4 regions of the Sphingomonas rhamnosi genome follow, and region 3 is predicted to be linked to each of the others. Evidence: predicted binding sites of a transcription regulator. Region 3 holds the regulator's gene; each other region holds the start of a gene.

Evidence for each region. Region 3 encodes LexA, which represses DNA repair genes until DNA is damaged. Its sites were predicted from a motif close to GTTCCNCNCTTGTTCT; they were not measured.
Region 1: a site for LexA is predicted at 3,887-3,902, ahead of recA (recombinase RecA). Genes of this name have one in related genera too.
Region 2: a site for LexA is predicted at 4,440-4,455, ahead of U1701_RS06785 (ATP-dependent helicase). Genes of this name have one in related genera too.
Region 4: a site for LexA is predicted at 2,977-2,992, ahead of uvrA (excinuclease ABC subunit UvrA). Genes of this name have one in related genera too.

The regions. Positions count from the first base shown of each region.
Region 1 covers NZ_JAXOJJ010000006.1:222,634-229,892, reverse strand. The annotation lists gene U1701_RS14415 (NADP-dependent isocitrate dehydrogenase) at 1-716, shown strand, start outside; gene U1701_RS14410 (cation:proton antiporter domain-containing protein) at 863-2,641, shown strand; gene recA (recombinase RecA) at 2,738-3,811, opposite strand; gene U1701_RS14400 (4-(cytidine 5'-diphospho)-2-C-methyl-D-erythritol kinase) at 4,054-4,878, opposite strand; gene U1701_RS14395 (tetratricopeptide repeat protein) at 4,875-6,458, opposite strand; gene U1701_RS14390 (electron transfer flavoprotein-ubiquinone oxidoreductase) at 6,650-7,259, opposite strand, start outside.
Region 2 covers NZ_JAXOJJ010000002.1:374,431-381,689, forward strand. The annotation lists gene U1701_RS06760 (MFS transporter) at 1-1,050, opposite strand, end outside; gene U1701_RS06765 (low affinity iron permease family protein) at 1,143-1,517, opposite strand; gene U1701_RS06770 (hypothetical protein) at 1,679-1,984, opposite strand; gene U1701_RS06775 (inorganic phosphate transporter) at 2,056-3,720, opposite strand; gene U1701_RS06780 (GFA family protein) at 3,953-4,357, opposite strand; gene U1701_RS06785 (ATP-dependent helicase) at 4,459-6,741, shown strand; gene U1701_RS06790 (hypothetical protein) at 6,863-7,105, shown strand; gene U1701_RS06795 (glycine zipper 2TM domain-containing protein) at 7,165-7,259, shown strand, end outside.
Region 3 covers NZ_JAXOJJ010000006.1:58,835-66,093, reverse strand. The annotation lists gene U1701_RS13625 (hypothetical protein) at 1-290, opposite strand, end outside; gene U1701_RS13620 (anthranilate synthase component II) at 406-999, shown strand; gene trpD (anthranilate phosphoribosyltransferase) at 1,106-2,098, shown strand; gene trpC (indole-3-glycerol phosphate synthase TrpC) at 2,099-2,875, shown strand; gene moaC (cyclic pyranopterin monophosphate synthase MoaC) at 2,872-3,339, shown strand; gene U1701_RS13600 (molybdopterin molybdotransferase MoeA) at 3,790-4,974, shown strand; gene lexA (transcriptional repressor LexA) at 5,030-5,701, shown strand; gene U1701_RS13590 (ComEC/Rec2 family competence protein) at 5,692-7,259, opposite strand, start outside.
Region 4 covers NZ_JAXOJJ010000001.1:78,007-85,265, reverse strand. The annotation lists gene U1701_RS00450 (hypothetical protein) at 1-693, shown strand, start outside; gene U1701_RS00445 (type I restriction endonuclease) at 828-1,910, opposite strand; gene U1701_RS00440 (hypothetical protein) at 2,201-2,353, opposite strand; gene U1701_RS00435 (hypothetical protein) at 2,479-2,862, opposite strand; gene uvrA (excinuclease ABC subunit UvrA) at 3,000-5,900, shown strand; gene U1701_RS00425 (hypothetical protein) at 5,905-6,804, shown strand.

The DNA of each region.
Region 1 (7,259 bases), 160 kb from region 3:
TCCAGTTCGAGGGACCGGGCGTTGCGATGGCGATGTACAATCTCGACGATTCGATCCGCGACTTCGCGCGCGCGTCGATGCACTACGGCCTCAACCTGAAATGGCCGGTCTACCTGTCGACCAAGAACACGATCCTCAAGGCCTATGACGGCCGCTTCAAGGACATCTTCGCCGAGGTGTTCGAGGCCGAGTTCAAGGACAAGTTCAAGGACGCGGGCATCGTCTACGAGCATCGCCTGATCGACGACATGGTCGCATCGGCGCTGAAGTGGAACGGCGAGTTCGTGTGGGCGTGCAAGAACTATGACGGCGACGTCCAGTCGGATCAGGTCGCACAGGGCTTCGGCTCGCTCGGGCTGATGACCTCGATCCTGTTGACCCCGGACGGCAGCGTCGTCGAGGCCGAAGCTGCGCACGGCACGGTCACGCGCCACTTCCGCATGCACGAGCAGGGCAAGGCGACCTCGACCAACCCGATCGCGTCAATCTTCGCCTGGACCGGTGGCCTCAAGTATCGCGGCAAGTTCGACAACACGCCCGACGTGACCAAGTTCGCCGAGACGCTCGAGCGCGTCTGCGTGAAGACCGTCGAGGACGGTCACATGACCAAGGATCTCGCGATCCTGATCGGCCCGAACCAGCCGTGGATGACCACCGAGCAGTTCTTCGAACAGGTGCGTTCGAACCTCGAAGCGGAAATGGCGAACTGGGCGTAAGCCGACTTTCGACCAGACTGTTCTCCCGCGAAAGCGGGAGTCCAGGGTTGCAGGCGCGGCGTCTGCGACCCGGGGCTCCCGCCTTTGCAGGAGCGCTTTAGCGATACCCCCTGACAAACGCCCCGCGCTCCCCCTAGGGTAGCCGGATGGCACTCAGGCTCGACAACCACGGCTTCAGCGACGCGCTCGTGATCCTCGGCGCGGCTGGCCTCGTCATCCCCGCGTTTGCGCGGTTCCGGATCAGCCCGGTCATCGGTTTCATCCTGGTCGGCGCGCTCGTCGGCCCTGCCGGGCTTGGCGCTTTGGTCGACCGTGTCCCGTGGCTTTACTACCTGACCATATCCAGCCCGGAATCGATCGAACCGTTCGCCGAATTCGGCATCATCCTGCTGCTGTTCTCGATCGGTCTCGAACTGTCGTTCCGCCGGCTGTGGATGATGCGCCGGCTGGTGTTCGGCACCGGGGCTGGCGAACTGATCGGGTCGGCACTCCTGATCGGCGTCGCGATCCATTTGCTCGGGCAGAGCTGGTCGGGGGCGATCGGGCTCGGCTTCGCGCTGGCATTGTCCTCAACCGCGCTGGTCCTGCCGCTGGTCGGCACCACCGGTGCGGTCGGGCGCGGGGCGTTCGCGATGCTGTTGTTCGAGGATCTCGCGCTGGTGCCGATCATCTTCGTCCTCGGGGCGCTCGCCCCGACTGCCAGCGGCGACGGCTGGACCAACATCGCCGGCGTGGCGTTGCTCGGCGGGGCGACCGTCGTCGCGATGTATGTCGCCGGGCGGCTCGTGCTCCCGCGGCTGTTCGGCCAAGCCGCGCGGACCAAGAGTCCCGAACTCTTCCTTGCCGCGTCGTTACTCGTCGTCATCGTCGCCAGCGTCGCGACCACAGCTGCCGGCCTCTCGCCGATCGTCGGCGCGCTGCTCGCGGGGCTGCTGATCGCCGAGACCGACTATCACAGCGAGGTCGAGGTGATCACCGCGCCGTTCAAGGGGCTCGCGCTCGGCGTGTTCCTGATCACTGTCGGCATGAGCCTGGACCTGCGGCTGATCGTGCAGAACTGGCCGGCGCTGCTCGCCGCGGTGGTCGGCGTGGTCGCAATCAAGGCGGTGGTCACGTTCCTGTTCCTGCGCGTGGCGCAGGCGCGGCGCGGCGTCGCGGCGGAGACCGGACTGCTGATGGGCAGCCCGTCGGAGACGACGCTGATCGTGCTCGCAACCGCTGCCCAGGCGCAGCTGATCCTGCCGTCGACCGCGACCTTCTGGCAAACCGTGACCGCGATCGGGCTGACAATCACGCCGCTGCTCGCCAAGCTCGGCACCGTGGTGTCGCGCCGGATCGAAAGCCGATCGAGCGACGACCCCGGCGATATCGAGATCACCGCCGAAGGCCCCGGCACCGTCGTGATCGGGTTCGGCCGCGTCGGGCGGATGGTCGCCGACATGCTGGCGGTCCACGGTCAGCGCTATGTCGCGGTCGAGGCGGATATCGATTCCGTCACCGCGGCGCGGCGCCATGGCTATCCGGTGCTGTTCGGCGATGTCGCGCGCGCGGAACTTGTCGACCGGTTGAAGCTGCAGACCGCAAAGGCGCTGATCCTGACGATGGACGATCCGGTGCTGACGGTCCGGCTGACCCGCACGGTGCGCGCGCTGGTCCCCGACCTGCCGATCATCGCGCGCGCACGCGACACCGCGCACGCCGCCGAGCTCTACCGCGCGGGCGCGACCGACGCGGTCCCCGAGACGCTGGAGAGTTCGCTGCAATTGTCGGAAGCGGTGCTGGTCGATCTGGGCGTCGCGATGGGCCCGGTGATCGCCTCGATCCACGAAAAGCGCGACGAACTCCGTAAAGAGATCAAGGCGGCCGCCGACATGGTCGCCGAACCGCGGGTGCGGCGCGCAAAACGGACGCCGCAGACCACGTAAGGGGAACCGGTCAGCGCCGACTGACTGCCAGGGCCCCAACGAAAAAGGGCCCGCCGTCGCCGGCAGGCCCTCTTCCATTTTCATCGCGGCCGCGGCTCAGATGTCGTCGTCGGCTTCCGGGCCGGCCATCATCTCCTCGGCGACCTTGTCGGTGCGCGCGCGGATCGCCTTTTCGAGGCGGTCGGCCATGTCGGGGTTGTCCTTGAGGAAGGTCTTCGAATTTTCGCGACCCTGGCCCAGGCGGACGCTGTCATAGCTGAACCACGCGCCCGACTTCTCGACTATACCGGCCTTGACGCCGAGATCGAGGATCTCGCCGAGCTTCGAGACGCCCTGCCCGTACATGATATCGAATTCGACCTGCTTGAACGGCGGGGCAACCTTGTTCTTGACGACCTTCACGCGAGTCTGGTTGCCCGTCACCTCTTCGCCGGTCTTGATCGCACCGGTGCGGCGGATGTCGAGCCGGACGCTGGCGTAGAATTTCAGCGCGTTGCCGCCCGTCGTCGTCTCGGGGTTGCCGTACATCACGCCGATCTTCATGCGCAGCTGGTTGATGAAGATCACCATGCAGCGCGAGCGGCTGATCGAGCCGGTCAGCTTGCGCAACGATTGCGACATCAGGCGCGCCTGCAGGCCGACATGGCTGTCGCCCATCTCACCCTCGATTTCGGCGCGCGGCACCAAAGCCGCGACCGAATCGACCACCAGCACGTCGATCGCGTTCGAGCGAACGAGCGTGTCGACGATCTCGAGCGCCTGTTCGCCGGTGTCGGGCTGCGAGACGATCAGCTCGTCGATGTTGACGCCCAGCTTCTTGGCATAGACCGGGTCGAGCGCATGCTCGGCGTCGACGAACGCGGCGGTGCCGCCGCCCTTCTGCGCCTCGGCGATGACGTGAAGCGCGAGCGTGGTCTTGCCCGAGCTTTCCGGCCCATAAATCTCGATCACGCGGCCACGCGGCAGACCGCCGACGCCGAGCGCGATGTCGAGGCCGAGCGAGCCGGTCGAGATCACCTCTACCTGCATCGTTTCCTTGGAGCCCAGGCGCATTGCCGAACCCTTGCCGAACGCGCGGTCGATCTGGGCCAGCGCGGCGTCGAGCGCCTTCTGGCGGTCTGTGGTGGCTGTTGCCATACCGGTATCGATCACTTTCAGACTTGCGGCCATCGGGAAGCTCCTTCGCTAGACCAAGCGCGCGATCCGTTCAACGCGTCCCAGCCTGTGTACCGCGTTTGTTCTACAGGAACAAGAGCGGAACATCGGTTTTGGACCAGAAAAAGGGGCGGCCGGAATGCGGCCGCCCCTTCCGTCGGGAGCGTCTTGGGAACGCGGGACGCGCGAGCGGGTGACTGCGCGATCCCGACTGTACCAAAAACCAGATGCGCGCGTCGGGTTCAAGCCCTGGCCGCTCAGGCGAGTTCCGTTTCGAGACACCACCAGCCGCGCGACCGCGCCGCGGCGGCGGCATCGCCGCCGCGTCCGGCGTCATCGAACAGCGCGAAACAGGTCGCGCCCGAGCCCGACATGCGCGACAGGATCGCGCCCGGCGCGGCGTCGAGCAGTGTGCGGACCGCGCCGATCACCGGCGCGAGCGCCAGCGCGGGCATTTCGAGGTCGTTGCGCCCCGCGCGGGCGCGTTCGAGTAGGTCACCCTCGGCGATGCCACCACGATCGGTACCGTCCCAGGCGCGGAAAACCGCTGCGGTCGATACGCCAACGCCGGGGTTCACGAGCAGCAAGGGCGTTCCCGGCAGCCCCGCGATCGGTACCAGCGCATCGCCCTTGCCGGTGCCGATCGTGGTGCGGCCGTCCAGGCAAGCGGGAACGTCCGCGCCGAGCTCGGCCGCGATCGCATGCAGGCGCGGATCGTCGAGCGGGATCGCGTGCAGCCGCGCAAGCGCGCGCAACGTCGCCGCGGCATCGGCCGATCCGCCGCCGATCCCCGACGCAATCGGCAGGCGCTTGTCGAGTGTGATCGCGTGCCCGCCAGCGAAGCCGAACGCCGCGACGAACTTGGACGCAGCGCGCGTGACGAGATTGTCGCCTTCTGCCTCCAGCCCGGCGGCAAACGGCCCGGTGATCACGAATCGATCGTACTCTGCAGGTTCGACCGACACCACATCGCCATCCCGCGCGAACGCGAACAGCGTCTCGATGTCGTGATAGCCATCTGCCCGTCGGCGCCGCACGTGGAGCGCGAGGTTGATCTTCGCGGGCGCGGTCTCGACGATCATCGCCGTGCCCCCGCGGCAAGGCCACCCGCCAGCTTCTTCGCCAGCCGCGGCGCATCGTCGCCCGCGGCGGTCACCTGTGCCGCGCGCCACGCGTAGCGCGCCTCGTAACGACGGCCGAGCGTCCAATAGACGTCGCCGAGATGTTCGCCGATCTCGGTGTTGGTCGGCTCGGCGGCCGCAGCGCGTTCGAGCAGCGGCAGCGCGCGCGGCGTATTGCCGCTCAGATGATAGGCCCAGCCGAGCGAATCGACGATCGACGCGTTGTCGGGGTCGAGCGCCGCCGCGCGCGCGAGCATCCGCGTCGCCCCCGCGATATCCTCACCATGTTCGACCCGCGCGAAGCCCAGATAATTGAGCGCCAACGCCTGTCGCGGCGCACGCGCGACCGCCTTTTCGAGCGCCTCGCGCGCCTCGGGCCAGCGCCCCGCCTGATCGAGCGCGCCGCCATATTGCAGCCAGGCCGCCCAGCCATCACCCTGCTCGCCGGTGTCGATCACGCGGCGGTAATAGGGCACTGCGTCGGCGGCGCGGTCGGCGGTCACCAGCAAGTCGGCATAGCGCTGCCAGTCATAGGCGTTCGCCTCGGCGCGGCCGGCCCGCGCGGCGGCGACCGCCAACGCCTCGGCGTCGCGATCGGCGCCGGTGAGCACGATGATGCGCTCCGCCGCGGCGGCGCTGGCGAACGGGCTCTTGGCCCCCACCCCGTCGAGCACCGCGAGCGCCCGGTCCGGTGCGCCGCCCTTCCCCAACGCATCGCCCAGCAGCACGCGCGCCCGGTCATAATCGGGGTCGGCGAGCAAGGCGGCCTGCGTCAGCACAATCGACAAGGGCGTCGGCGAACCGCTTGCCAGGTCGCTTGCGAGTTCCGACAGCAGCCGCGACACGCCGAAGCCGAGCGTCGGCTTGGCGGAGGCGCCCTCGCGCAACGCGACGAAGGTCGGGTCGCGGCCCGCCAGCAGCGTCCGGGCGCTGTCGTCCTTGCCCCGGCCGAACAACAGTTGTGCGGCGGCGACGCGCAGGTCGGTCGGCATGCGCGGCTCGGTCGTCAGCGCGACGATGCCTTCGTCGGTCCGGCCCGCGGCGATCAGCAGCAGCGCGTGGGTTTCGCTCGCGAACCGGCGCGCGACCGGGTCGCCGGCGTCGGTCTTCGGCGCCGCGGGATCGCCGTCGCGTGCGAACGCGGTCCAGGCCGACAGCGCGGGGACAAGCATCGCAAGCGGGCCCGTGGCCAACCTGGCGGTCGCCGCCTCCATCGCCTTGATGTCGCCGCGCCGCGCCGCCTGCGCCAACGGTAACAATGCAGCGTCCGCGGGCGCAACGCCGGCGGCATCGAGCACCGCGGCCGCACGCGTCGTCAGCGCGATGTCGCCCGCTTGCAGCGCTTCGCGGTAAGCCCGGATCGCGATCACGGGGCTGTCGGGGGCGTCGGCGAGCGCGCGGGCGTAGTTGCTTGACGCTATTTCCACCGCGCCGTCCGCCTCGGCAGCGCGGGCTTTGACATAGGCCGAGAGGTCGCCGGTATCGGCGAATGCGGCGGTGGGGGTGAGCGTCATCGCGAGAATCAGGAGCGATCGGTACAACGTCAGACGCCTAACCGCCCGCTTTCCGGTTGTGCCAAACCGATCCCCGGCGAAGGCCGGGGCCCAGTCCGGCGACGTTCGGGGCGAAGTGCGGCCCTCCATTACTCTGACTTTCTCACCTGGGCCCCGGCCTTCGCCGGGGAACTCGTTCGTTGCGCGCCGCGCGCGTGACATCGTTCCCCCTGGCCGCCTTACATATTCGGATAGTTCGGGCCGCCGCCGCCCTCGGGCACGACCCAGTTGATGTTCTGCGTCGGGTCCTTGATGTCGCAGGTTTTGCAGTGGACGCAGTTCTGCGCGTTGATCACGAACTTCGGGTCGCCGACATCCTCGCCGACGATCTCGTACACCCCCGCCGGGCAATAACGCTGCGCCGGCTCGTCGTACATCGGCAGGTCGTATTCGACCGGCACCTTCGGGTCCTTGAGCGTCAGGTGGACCGGCTGGTCCTCCTCATGGTTGGTGTTCGACACGAACACCGACGACAGCCGGTCGAAGGTCAGCACGCCGTCGGGCTTGGGATAGACGATCGGCTTGACCAAGTCCTTGCGCCACAGGCTTTCGTGATCGGGGTGATGATGCAGCGTGAACGGCATCTTGATGCCCCAATGCTCGAGCCACATCGTGATCCCAGACAATGCCGAGCCCAGCATGTCGCCGAACTTCTTGACCAACGGCGCGACGTTGCGGACGACCGACAGCTCCTTCTTGACCCAGCTAGCGTCGAACGCCGCCGGATAGGCCGCCAGCTCGTCATGCTGGCGCTGCGACAGGATCGCGTCGACCGCGGCTTCGGCGGCC
Region 2 (7,259 bases), on a different contig from region 3:
CCCGCCGAGCGGCCCGTAGGCGAATCCCATCACGAACAGCGCCCCCGACAGCCACAGCGCGACGACGACCAGCGATCCCGACCCCAGCATCGGTCCCATTAGCGCGCCGACCAGGATACAGCCCGCAAAGCCGATCGCGAGCATCCGCTCCGCCGAATGCCGGTCCGCGAGCATGCTCGCGACGATCACGCCGCCGGCGAGGAACCAGATCGCCACCAATTCGACCGAGAGGAACGCCTCGCGCGAATAGCCAAGCGTCTTGGTCCCGTAGCCGAGCGCAAAGGCGGTCGCGAGATAGAACAGCGCGAAGCACGCGATCACGCCGAACGTCCCCGCCAGCGTCGGCCGTAGGTGCTCCGTCAACAGGGTCGCGATTGGCACCTTCGGGATCGCCTCGATACGCTCGGCTTCGAGGAAGGCCGGCGTCTCGACCAGCTTCAGCCGCACCCACAGCCCCAGCGCCACCAGCACCGCGCTGAGCAGGAACGGGATCCGCCACCCCCAGGCCAGGAACTGCGCCTCGTCGAGCACAAGCCCGATGAGCAGGAACAGCCCGTTCGCGGCCAGGAAGCCGACCGGCGCACCCAACGGTGGAAACATCCCCCAGGTGTTGCGGCGATGCGGCGGCGCATTCTCGACCGCGAGCAGCGCCGCCCCGCCCCATTCGCCACCCAGCCCAAGCCCCTGCCCGAGCCGCATCAGGCACAGCAGCGCCGGCGCGATCCACCCGGCCTGCGCATAGGTCGGCAGGAACGCGATCCCGACGGTCGATCCGCCCATCAGCACCAGGCTGGCGACCAAAGTCGATTTGCGCCCCACCCGGTCGCCGAAATGCCCGAACACCACCGCGCCGACCGGCCGCGCGACGAAGGCGAGCCCGAACGTCGCGTACGACAGCAACAGCTGCGCGCCCGCCGACTGACCGGAAAAGAACAGCGGCCCGAACACCAGCGCCGCAGCGGTCGCGTAAATGTAGAAATCGTAGAACTCGACCGCAGTGCCGACCAGGCTGGCGGCAAGGATGCGGCGATGCGACCGGAGCGTGCTCATGACACTGCCATCGAGCCATCGCGCGCTCTGGTCAACCGTGCGGACGAGGGCAAAGCTCGGCGCGGATACGTCGACGGCTCATCCGCTCGGCATCACTCCGGGACGCCACGCTCCTCCAGCTCCTCTTCGGCGGCTTCGCCCCCTCGGCGCAGCGCCTCCAGTTCGTCGATCGACTTGCCCTCGATCCCTGCCACCGCGTTGCGCGCGCCCTGCATCGCATAGACCAGCTCGTCCATCTTCAGGTGCAGGGCCTGCTCGCTGCGGCGCTGCCCGTTGAGCACCATCTGCGTCAACGTGATCGACGCCACCGACAGGATCAGCGTCAACAGGTTTTCGCCAGCGGCACCTGCGCGGACGAACCACCCGGCGCAGAACACGGCGACCAGCACGATCGCGATCGGCGTCCCTGCCAGATCCGCCGTACGGCCGGCAACCCGGCTTCCGGCCTCGTTGATCTGCTTCAGCATACTGGCCTCGTCCTTCAAACGTTCGGTGCCCAACCACGGCTCGGTCTTGAGATGCCAGGCGCATCCGTCCTTCCCCGGGCGGACGGCAACGTGCGGTAAACCCAACGAAAAAGGCCCCCACCGCGAGGTGGAGGCCTTCATCGCTCAGCGGATGTAACCGCTTACTTCTTCACGCCCACGACGGGCACGTCGACGGTTTCGGTCTCGGTCTTGACCTTGGGCACTTCGACTTCAGTCTTCTTGGTGCCGACGACGACTTCCTTCGAGTCCATGTCGACCTTGGGCAGCTCGCCGCCCTTGACCGAAACCTGCGGCAGCGCACCGTCCTTCTTGACGTCTGCGCTCCAGAACCCGGTCGCGAACAGCACGCCGACGATCAGCGCGATGACAACCAGAATGATCGCGATCGTCGAGCCTGCGCCGCGGCGCTTGACGACGACGGTGTCCGTGGTGCGATAATCCGACATGATACTACTCCCTGTTATAACGGTTCAGTAACGACGTCGCGAACCGGTTGTTCCGTAAAAATCGTCGGGGCTCAATATCCTAGTGCGCCCGCGATGCCGAGCAGTGCCCAGTACAGCAAGCCCGACAACAGCATCGCGACCGGCAGCGTCATCACCCAGGCCAGCACCATGTTGCGGATCGTCCGGCGCTGCAGCCCGGCGCCGTTGGCGACGCTCGCGCCGGCGACACCCGACGACAGGATGTGCGTGGTCGATACCGGCAGGCCATAGCGATCCGCCAGCAGGATCGTCGCCGCCGCCATCAGTTCGGCCGACGCGCCCATGCCATAGGTCAGATGCGTCTTGCCGATGCGCTCGCCGACGGTGACGACGATCCGCTTCCATCCGACCATCGTGCCCAGTCCCAGCGCCAGCGCGACCGTCACCTTGACCCACAGCGGGATGTAGCGCGTGCCGCGTTCGAGCTGCGAGCCATAGCTCTTGAGCACGGTCATTTCCTGCGCGGTAAACCGGCTTTGCGCGCCCTTGTCGACGGCGACCAGCTTGGTGGTGTCGAGCACCAGATACATGTCGTTGCGCAGGTTCGGCGTCGCCGCCGCCGGCACCTTGCCCAGCGAACCATAGCCCGCGATCCGGCTCGCGACGTCGTTCGACAGCGCGGCGAGCCCGCCATAGACCGCCGGATCGTCCGCGCGCTTGGTGGTCAGCGCCTGCGTAACGACGGCGCGCGCGGCGGGCAGATCGGCCGTCGCGCCGTTGGCATGCGCGGCATAGGCGCTCGACGCCGCGCGCGCGGCCTGCACGAATGCCGGCGTCGCGCTCTCGGGCACGGTACGATTGAGCGCATAGGCGGTCGGCGCGCAGCCGATCAGGATCAACATGATCAGCCCCATGCCCTTCTGCCCGTCGTTGCTGCCATGCGCGAAGCTGACTGCGGTGCAGGTCGCGATCAGGAGCGCACGGATCCCCTTGGGCGGCGGCGCAGCGTTCTTGGGCGCCTCGTACAGCGTCTTGTCGCGCACGAACCGCTTCATCACCAGCAGCAGGAGCAACGCGCCGCCGAACCCGATCAGCGGGCTGAACGCGAGTGCCGACAGCACTTTCCATACCTGTGCCATGTCGACGCCCGAGGTGCCGCCGGTGCCGCCATGCAAGATCTGGTTGGCGAGCCCGACGCCCAGGATCGAGCCGATCAGCGCATGGCTCGACGAATTGGGCAGACCCACGAACCAGGTGGCCAGGTTCCACAGGATCGCCGCCAGCAGCAGCGCGAAGATCATCGCGAACCCGCCCGCGCTGCCGACGTGCAGGATCAGATCGACCGGCAGCAGCGTGATGATCGAATAGGCGACCGCGCCCGACGAGAGCACCACGCCGAGGAAATTGAAGAACCCCGACCACACCACCGCGACCGGCGCGGGCAACGAATGCGTGTAGATCACCGTCGCGACCGCGTTGGCGGTGTCGTGGAAGCCGTTGACGAATTCGAACCCCAGCGCGATCAGCAGCGCGAGCGCTAGGAACGCAAACGCGCCGAGCGCCAGGCTCTCGCCGACCTGCGCGGTGTCGACGAACACGCTGAACCCGGCATAGCCGAGCCCGCCGAGCAGGACGGCGAGGAATATCCAGCGGCTCGACGGGTGGAGGGCGTGGTCCAGGCGCGGACCAACGGGGACATGCGCGTGCTCGGGCGGCGGCGCGGTCGATTCACCGAGCGGTGTAAAGGTGGTTGCCATGACCCGCCCGCTTTCGTCCGCGCAGGTGACGATTTTATGACAGGGCGCCACTCAAGGACCCAGCCGTTTCGCCGCGGCACCCGAGAACGGGGACCTACGCAAGCGCTTGTCTTCCCCTCGTCATCCCAGCGAAGGCGGGGATCTCCTCGGGCAGAAGCGTCGCGCCAGCCGCAGGAGATCCCGACCTTCGCGGGGGTGACGGATACCGGGCGCTCTTGGACAGCCGCTCCCGTCACATCCCCGGATATCGCTCGAACACCGGCAGCAGGTCGATGCTCTTCATCCAGGCCAACCGCTCAGCAACCTGGATGTGCGCGTCGGGCGCGACCGCTTCCACGTCGTCGAGCGTGCACGACTGGATATCGATGATCCCCGGCAGCATTTCCGCATTGGTATAGAACAGCCCGGTCCCGCACCGCCCGCAAAACTGCCGCCGCCCGCTCGCCGACGATTCATACGTCGTCGGATTTCCGGTCACGCTCACCTGGTCCGCCTTGAAGGCGATCCACCCGACCATCGGCGCGCCCGCACTCCCGCGGCAGTCCGAGCAATGGCACAGCGCATGATGCTGGGGTTGCCCCTCCGCTTCGTACCGCACCGCACCGCAATGACACCCGCCCGTCAACCCGTCGCTCATCGAATCGCCTCCCATTGTTTCCCGTTTTGTTCCACAACTTCGGTGGGTCTGCAAGGCTTCCGTGCTTGCCCCAACCGTCGCCGTTCCCTACCTGTTCACCGGTGAACCAGCTCGCCCAGACCGCCCAAGCCGACCCGCCCTATCTCCGCGGCCTCAACCCGCCGCAGCGCGAGGCGGTGCTGACCACCGACGGCCCGGTGCTGATCATCGCCGGCGCCGGCACCGGCAAGACCGCCGCGCTCACGGCGCGGCTCGCGCACCTGATCTTCACGCGAAAGGCGTGGCCGAGCGAGATTCTCTCGGTCACCTTCACCAACAAGGCGGCGCGCGAGATGCGCGAGCGGGTCGGCCGGCTGGTCGGCGACGCGGTCGAGGGGATGCCGTGGCTCGGCACCTTCCACGCGATCGCCGCCAAGATGCTGCGCCGCCATGCCGAGCTCGTCGGGTTGCAATCGAACTTCACGATCCTCGACACCGACGACCAGCTGCGGCTGCTGAAACAGCTGATCCTGGCCGCCGATATCGACGAGAAGCGTTTCCCGGCGCGCTCGCTCGCCGGGCTGATCGACCAGTGGAAGAACAAGGGCCTCGTCCCCGCCGACATCGATGCCGGTGAGAGCGAACGCTACGCCAACGGCCGCGGCGGCGAGCTCTACCAGCAATACCAGGCCCGCCTGATCGCGCTCAACGCGTGCGATTTCGGCGACCTGCTGCTCCACATGCTCGTCATCCTGAAGCGCCACCGCGACGTGCTCGAACAGTATCAGACGCGCTTCAAATACATCATGGTCGACGAGTATCAGGACACCAACTCGTCCCAATATCTCTGGCTCCGCCTGCTCGCACAGGAGCGCAAGAACATCGCCTGCGTCGGCGACGACGACCAGTCGATCTATTCCTGGCGCGGCGCGCAGGTCGAGAACATTCTGAAGTTCGAGAAGGATTTCCCGGGCGCGAAGATCATACGCCTCGAACAGAATTACCGCAGCACGCCGCATATCCTCGGCGCCGCCTCTGGCGTGATCGCCAACAATGGCGGCCGCCTTGGCAAGCAGCTCTGGACCGAGCGCGACGTCGGCGAGAAGGTGAAAGTCATCGGCGTCTGGGACGGCCCCGAGGAAGCGCGCCGTGTCGGCGACGAGATCGACCTCGTCCGTCGCTCCGGCAAGACGCTCGACGAGGTCGCGATCTTGGTCCGCGCGCAGCATCAGACCCGCGAGTTCGAGGATCGCTTCATCGCGATCGGCATGCCGTACAAGATCGTCGGCGGCTTCCGCTTCTACGAACGTGCCGAAATCCGCGATGCGCTCGCCTATCTCCGCGTCGTCAACCAGCCGGCCGACGACCTCGCCTTCGAACGCATCGTCAACGTGCCGAAACGCGGATTGGGCGACAAGGCGGTCGCGCGCATCCACCAGCTCGCCCGCGCCACCGGCGTCCCGCTCACCACCGCCGCTGCCCGCATCCTCGACACCGACGAACTGACCGGCGCCGCGAAGAAGTCGCTGGGCCGCCTCGTCGGCGACATCGCGCGCTGGCGCGACATGGCGACCAGCCTGCCCCACGCCGAACTCGCGCGGCAGTTGCTCGACGAGAGCGGCTACACCGCGATGTACCAGGCCGAGAAATCGGTCGAGGCCACCGGCCGGCTGGAGAACCTCAGCGAACTGGTCCGCGCGATGGAGGAATATGACTCGCTCGGCGCGTTCCTCGAACACGTGTCGCTGGTCATGGACAATGAAGGCGGCGCGCAGGACCCGCAGGTCACGATCATGACCATCCACGCCGCGAAGGGCCTCGAATACGACACCGTCTTCCTGGTCGGTTGGGAAGAAGGCCTGTTCCCGTCGCAGCGCTCGCTCGACGAAGGCGGCGTCAAGAGCCTTGAGGAAGAGCGCCGCCTGGCGTACGTCGCGATCACCCGCGCGCGGCGCCTGGCGGTGATCATCCACGCCGCCAACCGCCGCATCTACGGCCAGTGGAATTCCTCGATCCCCAGCCGCTTCGTCGGCGAACTTCCGGCCGAGCATATCGAGGCGGAGACGACCATGTCGGGCGGCGCAAGCCTATGGCAGGCCAATTGGTCCGAAAAGGCCGACCCCTTCGCCGACGTCGCCCGCGGCACCGGCCGCGGCCCCGGCTGGCAGCGCGCGGCGAGCCCCGGCAGCAGCTTCTCGGCCGGCCCCTCCCGCGTCGTCGAGAGCCGCGCCAGCGCGGTCAGCCTCGGCAACAAGGGCCGCGACGATCTCAGCGTCGGCATGCGCGTGTTCCACCAGAAATTCGGCTATGGCGCGATCCTGGTGATCGAGGGCAACAAGCTCGAGATCGATTTCGAAAATGCCGGGCAAAAACGCGTGATGGACAGCTTCGTTACGTTGGGGTGAGCGGACGAGATTGCCGCCGGACCGAACCTGTACAGCAGCCGACAATGCCGTTCAGGAACGATGTCTGTTCGCCGCCGTACAAGGCCGGCATCCCCGATCGTCGGGACCGAAAGGAACGCACATGAAGTTCACCCAGCTGATCGCCGCCGGCCTTGCCGTCGCCACCCTCAGCATCGGCGTCGCCGCCCCCGCCGAGGCGCAGCGCTATGATCGCGGCTATAGTCAGGATCACCGCGGCAACGACCACCACGATCGTCGCGATGACCGCCGCTTCCGTGGCCGCGGCTATGACCGGCATCATGGCTACAGCCAGCGCTGCCGCACCGAATGGCGCCATCATCGCCGCGTGCAGATCTGCCGCTGACGAAACCTGCGGGCGGTGGCATAATGCCGCCGCCCGTATCTGATGTGAAAGGACCGAGAATGCGTCTGCCCGTCACCCTGTCGCTGATCGCCGCGACCTGCCTCGCCGCCGCCGCGCCCGCCGTCGCGCAAAGTTCCGCCGACGATGCGCGCTT
Region 3 (7,259 bases):
TTGACCCAGCTCTGGTTCTGCGCCGCGATCGGCTTGTCGTCGCGCAACGACTTCGGAATGCGATACGGCTGCTCGAGCGTCTGGCAAACGACGATCTCGTCGCCGGCGCTCTTCGGGCACGCCTGCCCCGCGCCCAGCGTGACGTTGCGGATCCGCTGCGGCGGCTGGCTCGCCTGCGCAGCGTCGGCCTGCGTGGTGGTTGCGGTCGGGGTCGGGGCGGGCGCGCGGGTTTGCGCCGACGCGAGCCCGGGCAGGGTAACAAGCGCAGCGAGGATAACGGTACGGAACATCAGGGCACTCCTTTGGCCGAACAACGTCCACTGCACCGCATTGCTCCACCCTGAATGCATGACGCCCGCGGGGCAATATCATTGCACGATCACCGCCATCGGCTATGGCAGCGCGATGATCCTCGTCATCGACAATTACGACAGCTTCACCTGGAACCTGGTCCATTATCTGATGGAACTCGGCGCCGAGGTCGAAGTCGTCCGCAACGATGCAATCTCCGCGGGCCAAGCGCTGTCGTCGGGCGCCGACGCGTTCCTGATCTCGCCCGGCCCCTGCACCCCCAACGAGGCGGGCGTCAGCCTCGACCTCGTCGCCGCCGCTGCCGATGCGGGCCGCCCGCTGCTCGGCGTGTGTTTGGGTCACCAGGCGATCGGCCAGCATTTCGGCGGCCTGGTCGAACGCGGCGGGCTGATGCACGGCAAGACCTCGCCGGTGCTGCACGACGACACCGGGCTCTATGCCGGCCTGCCCTCGCCGTTCCAGGCGACCCGCTATCATTCGCTGATCGTCAACGCGGTGCCCGACACGCTCGTCGTCAACGCGACCGCGCAGGACGGCACCGTGATGGGCTTCCGCCATGCGACCCTCCCGATCCACGGCGTCCAGTTCCACCCCGAGAGCATCGCCACCGAACACGGCCACGCGATGCTGGCGAACTTCCTGAAGATCGCAGGCGTGCCGGTGACGACGCGCGAGGTAGAGGCGTGAGCCCCAACCGCGCCGTTCTCCCGCGAAAGCGGGAGCCCAGGGTTGCGCAAGGTGTCGCCCGTGACTCCTGGACCCCCGCCTTCGCGGGGGAACGGACGGTGACAGAATGACCACCCTCACCCTCCTCCCCGACCCCTCCACCCCCCTCGCGCGCGAGTCCGCGCGCCAGGCCTTCGCCGACATCCTCGACGGACGCGCCAGCGACGACGCGATCGCCACCTTCCTCACCGCGCTCTCCGACCGCGGCGAGACCAGCATCGAGATCGCCGAAGCCGCACGCGCGCTCCGCGACCGCATGATCCCGATCGCCGCGACCGCCGCGGCGATCGACGTCTGCGGCACAGGCGGCGACGGCCACCACACGCTCAACGTCTCGACCGCGGTCTCGCTGGTCGTCGCCGCGTGCGGCATCCCCGTCGCCAAGCACGGCAACCGCGCCGCCTCCAGCAAATCCGGCGCTGCCGACACGCTCGAGGCGCTCGGCCTCGACATGGACCGCGCCGGCGCCACCGCGGAGGCGAGCCTCGCCGATATCGGCATTGCCTTCCTGTTCGCGGCGAACCACCATCCGGCGATGCGCCGCATCGCGCCGATCCGCAAACGCATCGGCCGCCGCACGATCTTCAACCTGATGGGCCCGCTCGCCAACCCCGCCGGAGTCACGCGGCAGCTGATCGGCATCGCCCGACCCGACTATGTCCCGCTTTATGCCGCGGCGCTCGAACAGCTCGGCACCCAAGCCGCGATCGTCATCGCCGGTGAAGAAGGGCTCGACGAGCTGTCGGGCGCCGGCCCTAGCATCGTCGCCAGCATCGGCGCCGTCGACCTGCCCGCGCGGGTCACGCCCGAAGATGCCGGCCTGCCACGCCACCCGATCGAAGCAATCCGCGGCGGCGATGCCCAGCACAACGCCGCCGCGCTGCTCGCGCTGCTCAACGGCGAACCCGGCGCGTACCGCGACGCCGTGCTGCTCAACGCCGCCGCCGCCCTGATGGTGACGGGCACCGTGACGACCCTCACCGAAGGCGCCGCCCGCGCCGCCGAAGCCCTGGACGAACGCCGCGCCGAAGCGCTGCTAACCCGTTGGATCGCCTACTAAATGACCATGCTCGACCGCATCCTCGAAACCAAGCGCGCCGACGTCGCCGCGCGCAAGGCAACGATCAGCCTCGCCGATATCGACGCCGGCATCGCGCGCGAGACCAAACCCCGCGGGTTCCGCGCCGCACTGGACGCCAAACCCGGCCACGCGCTGATCGCCGAGGTCAAGAAGGCGAGCCCGTCCAAGGGCCTGATCCGCGCCGATTTCGATCCCCCCGCGCACGCCCGTGCGTACGAGGCCGGCGGCGCCGCGTGCCTGTCGGTGCTCACCGACGAACGCTGGTTCCAGGGCGCCGATTCCTACCTGACCGCCGCGCGCAACGCGGTGTCGATCCCGGTGCTGCGGAAAGACTTCATGGTCGACCCGTGGCAGGCGCCCGAATCGCGCAGCCTCGGCGCCGATGCGATCCTGTTGATCGTCGCCGCGCTGGCCGACGCGCAGATGGCGGAGATCGAGGCCTCGGCGATCGAATGCGGCATGGACGTGCTCGTCGAAATCCACGACGCCCACGAACTCGAACGCGCGTTGAAGCTGAAAAGCCGCCTGATCGGCGTCAACAACCGCGACCTTCGCGACTTTTCGGTCGATTTCCGTCGGACCTTCGACCTCGTCGCGCTTGCGCCGAAGGACTGCACCTTCGTCGCCGAGAGCGGCCTGACGACGCGGGCCGATCTCGATGCGCTCGCCGAAAAGGGCGTCCATTGCTTCCTCATTGGCGAAGCGTTGATGCGGCAAGACGATATCGAAGCCGCCACCCGCGCGATCGTCGGATGACCGGCCTCACGCATATCGATGCCGAGGGCGCCGCGCGGATGGTCGATGTCGGCGGAAAGGCGGTCACGACTCGTATCGGCGTTGCCAGCGGCCGCATCACCATGTCGCCCGAGGCGGCGGCTGCGATCGCGACCGGCACCGCCAAGAAGGGCGACGTGCTCGCCGTTGCGCGCGTCGCCGGCATCATGGCCGCCAAACGCACCAGCGACCTGATCCCGCTGTGCCACCCGCTGCCGCTCACCTCGGTCGACATCGCGCTCGCGGTCGACGACACCGGCGTCACCGCCACCGCGACCACCGCCACCGACGGCAAGACCGGCGTCGAGATGGAAGCCCTGACCGCGGTCTCGGTCACGCTGCTGACGATCTACGACATGGCCAAGGCGATCGATAAGGGCATGATCCTCAGCGACATCCGCCTCCTCTCCAAACGCGGCGGCAAATCGGGCGACTGGACCGCCTGAGGGTCCACAACCGTTCCCCGGCGAAGGCCGGTGCCCAGTTGGGAAGGCTGTAGTAACGGAGCGCCGCCCTTCGTCACCGCCGTTGCCCAACTGAGCCCCGGCCTTCGCCGGGGAAGTGCTACCTGAAAGGCGCCCCCCACCCCGTCATCGTGACGAAAGTCAGGATCCATGGCCACAAGCGCGACCGTCCGCAACCCTGGACCCCGGATCAAGTCCGGGATGACGAATGTTCAATCATGCCCGTACTCCGCGCTGTCCTACACGGTCCGAATATGTCAGCCCTGACGGTATGACGTGCTGCGCCGCCCTTCCCCGAACCCGATCCGCCCCACGCGCTCTCAACATTCGCGCGGAAAATCCCCGCACGCGCAGCGACGGTCTCAACATTCGGCCCGCAAAAACCGTCTACCGCCTCAACATTGACAACATTCGCGCCGGAACAGACCCCAAATGACCGCCCTCCTCCCCGTCGCCGAAGCCCAATCGCGCCTGTTCGCGATCGCGACTCGGGTCGGCGCCGAAGCCGTTCCGTTGCGCGACGCCGCTGGCCGCTGGGCCGCAGAGGACATCCTCGCCGTCCGGACCCAGCCGGCTGTCGATCTCTCCGCGATGGACGGCTATGCGATCCGCTTCGCCGACATGCCCGGCCCCTGGACGGTGATCGGCGAAAGCGCCGCCGGCCGCCCGTTCGACGGCGCGGCGCAGGCCGGCGAGGCGGTCCGCATCTTCACCGGTGCCGCGATGCCCGCGGGCACCGACACCGTGCTGATCCAGGAGGAGGCCGCGCGCGACGGCGCAGCGCTGGCCCTGTCCGGCGAAGGCCCACCACGCCACGGCCGCAACACCCGCCGCAAGGGCCTCGACTTCACCACAGGCGACCGTTTGATCGCCAAGGGTGACCGCCTGACCCCCGCCCGCATCGCGGTCGCCGCGACCGGTGGCCACGGCACGCTGTGCGTCAACCGCCGCGTCCGCGTCGCCGTCGCCGCGACCGGCGACGAACTCGTGCCGCCCGGATCGACCACCGACGCCACCGCGCTGCCCGAATCCAACGGCATCATGCTCGCCGCGATGCTCGCCGACCTGCCCGTCGACATTGTCGATCTCGGCATCCTGCCCGATCGGCTGGAGGCGCTGCGCGACGCGTTCGCCGGCGCCGCGTGCGACCTGCTCGTCACCACCGGGGGCGCGTCGGTCGGCGACCACGATCTCGTCCGCCCGGCGATCGAGGCCGCCGGCGGCACGATCGATTTCTGGCGGATCGCGTTGCGCCCGGGCAAGCCGATGATGGCAGGCCGGCTCGGCGATGCGACCGTACTTAGCCTGCCCGGCAACCCGGTCTCGGCGTTCGTCACCGCGACGCTGTTCGTCCGCCCGGTCGTCGCGCACATGGCCGGCGCCCGCGATCCCTTGCCGCAGACTACCCACGCGCTACTCGGCGAGGATATCCCCGCCAACAACGCGCGCACCGACTATCTGCGCGCCGAGCTCCGCGACGGCCGCGCCTATGCCTCGACGATCCAGGACAGCTCGATGCTGCTCACGCTTGCGCGGTCGACCTGCCTGATTGTCCGCCCCGGCAACGCCCCCGCCGCCGTCGCGGGCGACTCGGCGGAAATCCTAGTGATCGCTTGACGCCGTTAACTTTGTTCCGTAGAAGTTCCTTGTCTGTTCCGGACGGAGGATTGCCATGCTCACGCGTAAACAGCACGAGCTCGTCTGCTTCATCAACGATCGCCTCGAGGATACCGGCGTGTCGCCGTCGTTCGAGGAGATGAAGGACGCGCTCGACCTCAAGTCCAAGTCGGGCGTCCACCGGCTGATCAGTGCACTGGAGGAACGCAACTTCATCCGTCGCCTCCCCAACCGCGCCCGCGCGCTGGAAGTGCTGCGCATGCCTGAGCGCGCGGAAAAGAAGGTGGTGGAAAGTGCACCCCCCGCCCCCGCGAACATCAAGTCCGCGCCGCAACCGGCCAACGACGTCATCGAGATCCCGCTCCACGGTCGCATCGCCGCCGGTGTGCCGATCGAGGCGTTCGAGGGCTCGTCCATGCTAGCCGTCCCCGCCGCGTTGCTCGGTTCCGGCGAACATTATGCGCTCGAAGTCTCCGGGGATTCGATGGTCGAAGCGGGCATCCTCGACGGCGACTATGCGTTGATCCGCCGTACCGAGACCGCCCGCGACGGCGAGATCGTCGTCGCGCTGATCGAAGAGAGCGAGGCCACGCTGAAATATTTCCGCCGCGAAGGCGCGATGGTCCGCCTCGACCCCGCCAACCGCGCCTACGACCCACAACGCTATTCGCCCGCGCAGGTCCGCGTACAGGGCAAATTGTCGGGCATCCTCCGCCGCTACGATTGAAGATGGCGGCGAGTGCCCGGTTCTCCCGCCAAAGCGGGAGTTCGGAGTACCGACGGCACCGCCGGCGACACATCCCGCCACGGGTGCCGATCTCCGGCCTCCAAAACCGTCGTCACCCGACCCGTGCCCAACGTCACCGCCACCCCACCCGTCCGCCGCAGCATCCCCCGGTCCAGCCGCAACCACCGCGGCGAACACCGCCTCGGCAAGGCGCGTTCGCTGACAACGATATCCGCCCCCCGACACGCTGCGATCAACTCGGCCGACGGCACCAGATATACGCTCCGTGTCGCCAGGATCCGCCACCGCCGTCCCCCCGCCGGGATGTCGGTCATGCACAAATCCCGACTGCACCGCGCATCGGGCTGGTCCGCCAACAGCAACGGCTCGCCGTCCAGCCCACCATTCTCGGCGAGCGTATCACGAACATAATCCCCCGCCCGGTCCCGCAACAGCGCCAGACCCGCGGCAGTCCGCACCGCGACATGCCGTCCATCCCCGGTCACCAGCAGGTCAGGCGCCGGCGTGGCTAACGCCCAGCTCGCCCCGAACAGCACCGGCAGCACGCCGAGCCGCCGCCACTTGGTCCGCCACAACGCGATCCACAGCCCCCCGCCGATCATCGCCGCATAGGCTCCCTCCGGCATCGCCGGCAGTGCCCGCACCGCTCCCGGCGCCGCCGCGACCGTCCGAGCAATCCACAGCAGGAGGTCAAGCGTGTGCTGCACCAGCCACCACACCGGTGCACCAAGTCCTGCCGCGTCCAGCACCAACGCCAGCGCCTCGAGCGGCATCACGACAAAGGTGGTCAGCGGGATCGCCACGATATTCGCGGCCGCTCCGTACAGCCCGGCCTTGTGGAAATGATACACCGCGATCGGCATCAGCGCGGCCTCGACGACGATCCCGGTCAGCAACAGCGACGCCACGCCGCGCATCAACCGGCGTACGGCCCCCTCCTCATGCGGTCCGAACACCGCCTTGATCCGCGGATGCTCGTGCAGCGCGACGATCGCCGCGATCGCCGCAAACGACAGCTGGAAGCTCGGCCCCGCCAGTGCCTCTGGCAACGCGACCAGCACAATCACCGCGCCCGCCGCCAGCGCACGCAACGTCACCGCCTCGCGACCAATCGCCAGCGCAAGCAGCACCAGCAACGCCGCCACACAACTGCGGATCGTCGGCACCTGGCTGCCGGTGAGCAGCGTATAGCCGATCGCCGCAGCAGCGCCCGCCACCGCGGCCACCAGCGGCAAGCGAACACGCAGCGCCAGCCAAGGGCTAAGCGCGAGCAGCCGCATCACGACCAGCATTGTCGCCGCCACCGCCGCGGTGATGTGCAGCCCGCTGACCGACAGCAGATGCGCCAACCCCGCGCGCCGCATCGCTTCCGAATCGTCTTCGCCGATCGCGCCGACGTCGCCGGTCGCGAGCGCCGCAGCGATCCCGCCCGCGCTGCCGTCGAGCCTGTCGGTGATATGCGTCGACAACCGACCGCGTAGCCCCGAGCCCTTCTCCGCGGCGGTCGTTACCGTGACGGGAGCGAACCCGCGACCCG
Region 4 (7,259 bases), on a different contig from region 3:
GGCTTTTCGGTGCAGTTGGCGATGGGCCGCTCGAGTTTCGGCGCACCGTTGATCGTTCATCTCCACGCGCTGGTCTTCATGGGATGGGTGACGATCTACGTCGCGCAGGCGACGTTTGCGGCGACCGCCAATCGGGCCCTGCATCGTCGGCTCGGCTGGCTGGGCACGGTGTGGATCGCGCCGATGGTGGTGTTGGGCATCGCCGTCACCGTGCTGATGGTGCGCCGGGGGCACGCACCGTTCTTCTTCCCGCCCGCGCAGTTTCTCGTGCTCAATCCGCTGTCGGTGCTGACCTTTGCCGGGCTCGCCTGGACCGCGGTCGCGTTGCGCCGGCAAACCGCCTGGCATCGCCGGCTGCACTATTGCGGCATGGCGGTGCTGGTGGGGCCCGCATTCGGCCGGCTGCTGCCGATGCCGCTGCTCGTCCCCTGGGCGTTCGAGGTGACGTCGGCGTGCATCCTGCTGTTTCCGCTGGCGGGGATCATCGCCGACCGGCGCCGCACGGGCCGAATCCATCCGGCATCGCTCTGGGGCGCCGGGATCGTCGCGCTGTCGATCCTGGCCACCGATATGCTGGCCTACAGCCCTGCCGGCGCGACCTTGTACCGCGCGGTCACCGCCGGATCGCCTGGCGCCGTCGTCGCCCCCTACGCCTTCGCCCCGCCACCGCCGGGCCCCGTCACCGGTCGATAGCCGGGCGTGCGATATCGCAAGCATGCCCGATCATCACGCGCAACCGGTGCCGCGGCGGGAACGGCATCGTCTGCGATCGGCGACCGGCATCACGCCCCTTGCAGCCAATGCATGCCGCCTCACTGGCGTGCCGCTCACTCTACCGCGCGCTTGGGATCCTCCAGCTCGGTCAGCCGCGCGACGATCTCGGGCTCCAGCTTGTAAATATCGGTCAGTGCGCCGACGCCGTGCCGCGTCTCCGCCTTGCCTGCAAACGTCCCGACATAGCGCGTCGTCGGGCTGTTGAAGTGCAGCCGCGCGATCGACTTGCGGTTGTTGTCGTCGAGCAGGATCGCGCAATAGGATTTCGAATCGCGGATCACGATGCGCTTGGGGTCGACATGCCGCGCGGCGATCGCCTGGACGATCCGGAACCCGCCGATCTCGTCCTCGGTCGTGATGATCCCGTCGCCCTGCGACATGTCGTCCGACGCGCCTTCGTCGATGTCGACCGGAGAGGGGTTGGCGACGTTCAGGGCAGAGGTCAGCCGGTCGTTGACGCGGTCGCGGATCAGGCCCGCGATCGATGCCGCCAGAACCGGTTGGAACTGTTCCTTGACCGATGCCGTCATGCGACCGTTCTGCACCTTGGCCGCCATCATCCGAACGAACTCGTCGGACGGATTGGCGAACTCGCGTTCAAGTTCGATCCGCACCTGCGATTGCAGTTTCAGGCGCCCCGCCTCTGCCACGATCGCATCGATGCTGAATTCGCCTTTCGAGAAGCGTTCGAGCGTCGTCGGATCGGTCCGCCGCATCGCATCCATCGAAAAGACGAAGAACGGCTTGTCGTCCATCTTGTTGGGCTGTTCGATATCCGAATAGAATTGATAGACGACACCGTTGGTCAGTACCGCCACGCGCGCCTCGGTGGTCGAGAAATACCGATAGAGCTGCGATGCATGTTTCAGGTCCAGGTCGATCGTCGAGGGCTTGCACTCGATCAGGATGCTGACTTTCCCATCGATGCACAGTGCATAATCGACCTTCTCGCCCTTCTTGATCCCCACGTCGGCGGTGAATTCGGGCACCACTTCCGCAGGGTTGAAGACATCATATCCCAATGCCTGCAGAAACGGCATCACGAGCGCCGTTTTGGCGGCTTCCTCGGTCAGCAACAATTCGCGGTGCTGCGCCGTACGCTTTTCCAGTTCGATCAGCTTCGTCGCCAGATCCATGCGCCATCCCCCCTAGACTGCGCTGAACCTGACCGGCATTGCGCCCCCTGCAAGCGACGATGGGTTCAAAGTGAACCTAGTGACGGTCGTGCTGGGGGCAGGGGGCGTTGCGTCCAGACCCCCCAGGAGACCGCGGCAGTGTCGCGCGCGCAGATCCGCCGTGCCTCGCAGCGTTCCTAAGGAATTTCCGGCGCGTTCAGGGCTGATCGCCGCCATACCCAAATCCAAGACATCAACATGCGCGGGTAACATCGGGCCTGAACCTGGCGGATGCGCGGCGAACCCGGTGCTCAGTTCGCCGCGAGCCTTTCGTCGAGATAGGCGATGACGTCGCGCAGCCGCGCGGCGACGACGGCATTGGCTTCGGCGTCGGCCGAGCCCAGCGCCTCGTCGATCAGCTCACGAACGCGACGAAGCTGTTGCGTCTCCTTGTCAAATTCCATGCAGGCTCACCAAAGCGCGATAGCCTGCAACATACGTCGCCCCCGCGTGACGGATGCATTTTGCAAAGATCATTCAGAGTCGGCGTCTTCTCCCGACTCCGCCCGCGCAGGGACGGGCAACGACGCTAGCGCTTTGCGAAAATCCGCCCGATCAGCAGGTCCGCCGCCGCGCCGATCTGGTCCGCCATCTGTTGCGGGTTGATCCCGGGCGCGCCCGGCGCGCGGGCATCGGGTTTCGCCGCATCCGGCTTCGCGGCATCGGGCTTCACCTCGGCCGCCTTCGCCGCCTCGCCCTGTTTGCGCGCTGCATTCGCTGCGACCAGCCCGCCGACCATCGCCAGCCCCGACGCGATGGCCTGGCGACCTTCGGGCGTATTCGCGCGCTCGATCAAGGCCTCGCCCTTCTTGCGCAGCTCCTTGGGCACCTTGAACCCGGCGAACTCCTTGGGGATCTTCACCTTGGGCTTTGCGCCGTCTGCCTTCTTCGCGCCCGTCTTCGCTTTTGCCATCATGTCCTCATGTCGCTGTGTACGACCGAGATAATACACGCACCCCGCTTTTCAATCCGCGGGTGCTGGCGGGCGCCGCCGTGCGTTCCTATTTCCACCACTGGCATCCGGCAAAGAACAGAAGTAGAACTCGACATATGCTGACTCACATTTCCGTCCGCGGCGCGCGCGAGCACAATCTCAAGGACGTCGACATCGACATCCCCCGCGACACGCTGACGGTGATCACCGGGCTGTCGGGCAGCGGCAAGTCGAGCCTCGCCTTCGACACCATCTATGCCGAAGGCCAGCGCCGCTACGTCGAGAGCCTCTCGGCCTATGCCCGCCAGTTCCTCGAACTGATGCAGAAGCCCGATGTCGACCATATCGAGGGCCTGAGCCCCGCGATCTCGATCGAGCAGAAGACGACCTCGCGCAACCCGCGCTCGACCGTCGCGACCGTGACCGAGATCTACGACTACATGCGCCTGCTCTGGGCGCGCGTCGGCACGCCGTACAGCCCGACCACCGGCCTCCCGATCGCCGCGCAGACCGTCAGCCAGATGGTCGACCGCGTCATGGCGCTCCCCGAAGGCACGCGCCTCTACCTCCTCGCCCCCGTCGTCCGCGGCCGCAAGGGCGAGTATCGCAAGGAGATGCAGGAGTGGCAGAAGGCCGGCTTCACCCGCGTCCGCATCGACGGCACGATCCACGAGATCGACGAAGCCCCCGCACTCGACAAGAAGTACAAGCATGACATCGAAGTCGTGGTCGACCGCCTCGTCGTCGGCGGCGACATCGGCACGCGTCTCGCCGAGAGCTTCGAGACCGCGCTGAAGCTCGCCGAGGGCCTGGCGTACATCGACCCCGCCGACCCGGTCGAGCCGCACACGCCGAAGTCCGAAATCCTCGGCAACAACGCCCCCGACGGCCGAATCGTCTTCTCGGAAAAGTTCGCTTGCCCGGTCAGCGGCTTCACGATCAGCGAGATCGAACCGCGCCTCTTCTCGTTCAACGCGCCGCAAGGGGCCTGCCCGGCCTGCGACGGCCTCGGCGAGAAGCAGCTGTTCGACGAGGACCTCGTCGTCCCCAATCACGGCCTCAGCATCAAGAAGGGCGCGGTGATGCCCTGGGCGAAATCCAACCCGCCCAGCCCCTATTACATGCAGGTCCTCGGCTCCCTCGCGCGCGAATTCGCCTTCAGCCTCGAGACCCCCTGGGGCGAACTGCCGCCCGAGATCCAGAGCCTCATCCTCCACGGCTCGCGAGGAAAGCCCGTCACGCTCACCTTCATCGACGGCAAGAAGAAGTACGACGTCGTCAAGCCGTTCGAGGGCGTGATCGGCAACCTCAACCGCCGCCTGCTCCAGACCGAGAGCGCGTGGATGCGCGAGGAGCTCAACAAATACCAGTCCGCCGCCAAGTGCGAAGTCTGCGCCGGCGCCCGCCTCAAGCCCGAGGCGCTCGCGGTCAAGATCGGCATGAAGGACATCGCCTACGCCACGCACCTGTCCGTGGTCGACGCGCTGCAATTCTTCACCGACATCCCCGGCCATCTGGGCGACCAGCAGAACGCGATCGCCGAACGCATCCTGAAAGAGATCGTCGAGCGCCTCGGCTTCCTCAACAATGTCGGCCTCGACTATCTCAACCTCGACCGCACCTCTGGAACATTGTCCGGCGGCGAATCGCAGCGCATCCGCCTCGCGTCGCAGATCGGCTCGGGCCTGTCGGGCGTGCTCTACGTCCTCGACGAGCCCAGCATCGGCCTGCACCAGCGCGACAACGACATGCTGCTGAAGACGCTGCGCCGCCTGCGCGACCTCGGCAACACCGTGCTCGTCGTCGAGCATGACGAGGACGCGATCCGCACCGCCGACTATGTCATCGACATGGGCCCCGGCGCCGGCGTCCGCGGCGGCGAGGTCGTCGCCCAGGGCACGCTCAAGCAGCTGCTCAAGTCCAAGACCAGCATCACCGCCGACTATCTGACGGGAAAGCGCAGCGTTCCCGTCCCCGCGACGCGGCGCAAAGGCAACGGCAAGAAGCTCACCGTCCACAACGCCACCGCCAACAATTTGCGCGGCGTCACCGCGTCGATCCCGCTCGGCACCTTCACCTGCATCACCGGCGTCTCGGGCAGCGGCAAGTCGAGCTTCACCATCGACACGCTCTACGCGTCCGCCGCGCGCGAGCTCAACGGCGCGCGCATCCAGGCCGGCAAGCACGACAAGATCACCGGGCTCCAATATCTCGACAAGGTCATCGACATCGACCAGTCGCCGATTGGCCGCACCCCGCGCAGCAACCCGGCCACCTATACCGGCAGCTTCACGCAGATCCGCGACTGGTTCGCGGGGCTCCCGGAGGCGCAGGCGCGCGGCTACAAGCCCGGCCGCTTCAGCTTCAACGTCAAGGGCGGCCGCTGCGAGGCGTGCCAGGGCGACGGCGTGCTCAAGATCGAGATGCACTTCCTCCCCGACGTCTATGTGACCTGCGACGTCTGCCACGGTGCGCGCTACAACCGCGAGACGCTCGAGGTGAAGTTCAAGGGCCACAGCATCGCCGACGTGCTCGACATGACGGTCGAGGACGCCGCCGAGTTCTTCAAGGCGGTCCCCCCGATCCGCGACCGCATGGCGATGCTGGTCGAGGTCGGCCTCGGCTACGTCAAGGTCGGTCAGCAGGCGACGACGCTGTCCGGCGGCGAGGCGCAGCGCGTGAAACTCTCGAAGGAATTGTCCCGCCGCGCCACCGGCAACACGCTCTACATTCTCGACGAACCCACCACCGGCCTGCATTTCGAGGACGTCCGCAAACTCCTCGAAGTCCTCCACGCGCTGGTCGAACAGGGCAACACGGTGGTGGTGATCGAGCACAATCTCGACGTCATCAAGACCGCCGACTGGATCATCGACCTGGGCCCCGAAGGCGGCGTCAAGGGCGGCGAGATCGTCGCGGAAGGCGTGCCGGAGAAGGTGGCGAAGGCGAAGGGGAGTTTTACGGGGAAGTACCTTGCGCCGTTGCTGGAGAAGCGGGTGGTCGAGGGGGCGGAGTAGAGGAATGGAAAACCGGGTTCCCGCTGAAGATGACTGCGTTGTTCCCCCGCCGCTAACGATTGAGGCGATTTCGCATCTGGTGTTATCGCAGGCTCCGCATGAAGCCCGCGATATCACGGAGTATGTCGAGGGGCAGTGTCACGGCGAAGAAACGGTCGTGCATGCTGAACTTGTCAAAACCGAATTTGTATTGATGTCGCGATACGACGTTTGGGACGTTCATACCGACAAGAGTAGATGGTGGGTGGTTACCAGTCCGACGAACCTGTACTCGCAGAGCAGCTTTCCAAGCCTTGACTACACATTGTCATTTCATATCGGTTTGATGGCTCGAGTGGCGGCGCGCGATCGGCCGCAGCTTGGCCAAGAAGAAGCTGACATGACGGTGGTATTCCGGAAAATGGAGCAGATATCCGATACGTTGGACGAGGCTGAAGAGGTTGAAGATTATCAGACTGTAGGTCTTCAGTGCAGGGAGGTTCTGGTTGCACTGTCGAGGGCAATATCGGCAACTGCGGTGATCGAAGAGGGCGAGAGGCCGAAAGCGGCCGACTTCAAGCACTGGGCGGAGGCGGCTGCGGATACTTTGGCGCCGGGCAGTAGCGCCGCTGTCACAAGGGGTTTTCTGAAGGACTTGGCTCGCCGGGGCTGGGACCTTGTAAGCTGGCTGACACATGCCGGAAGCGCAACGCAGTATGACGCGATTGTTGCTCTGATGGCGACCAACGCATGTGTGGATGCCTTTGCAATGATGCTAAAAAAGCATCGAAGCGGAACTCCTGACCGATGCCCGAGCTGTTCGTCTTACAAGGTCGCCTCGCTCTACCGGCCGGAGCTGGAAACAGAGAGCGGCTATGTTCGATTTTGCCCAAAATGTGAATGGAGCGACGCACCCACGAAGTAATTGGATATTGCTCACTTAAAAGGCGGTGTCGTGCATCTACTTTGCTCGCATTCTTCCATTAACATCCTGAATGCCGGTCTTGCCCCTAGGGATAGATACCATTCGACCATCTCTGCCTTGCAATCCAATTGCGCCCGCAGGGATAGCGACCATCCGCCCATCGTGCCCCTGCAAACCGATGCCGCCCTTCGGTATAGCAACCATTCGGCCGTCACGGCCTTGAAGGCCGATCGCGCCTTGCGGAATTGCCGTCATTCTACCATCACGTCCCTGCAAGCCAATCCCTCCGCGTGGAATAGCTACCATCCGGCCATCGCGACCTTGTAGACCAATTCCACCCTGAGGAATTGCAACCATGTGGCCGTCGCGCCCTTGCAGTCCAATTCCACCTACTGGAATGGACACCGACTCACCGTCGCGGCCTTTAAGCTTAATGGACATCCATTCCTCCTACA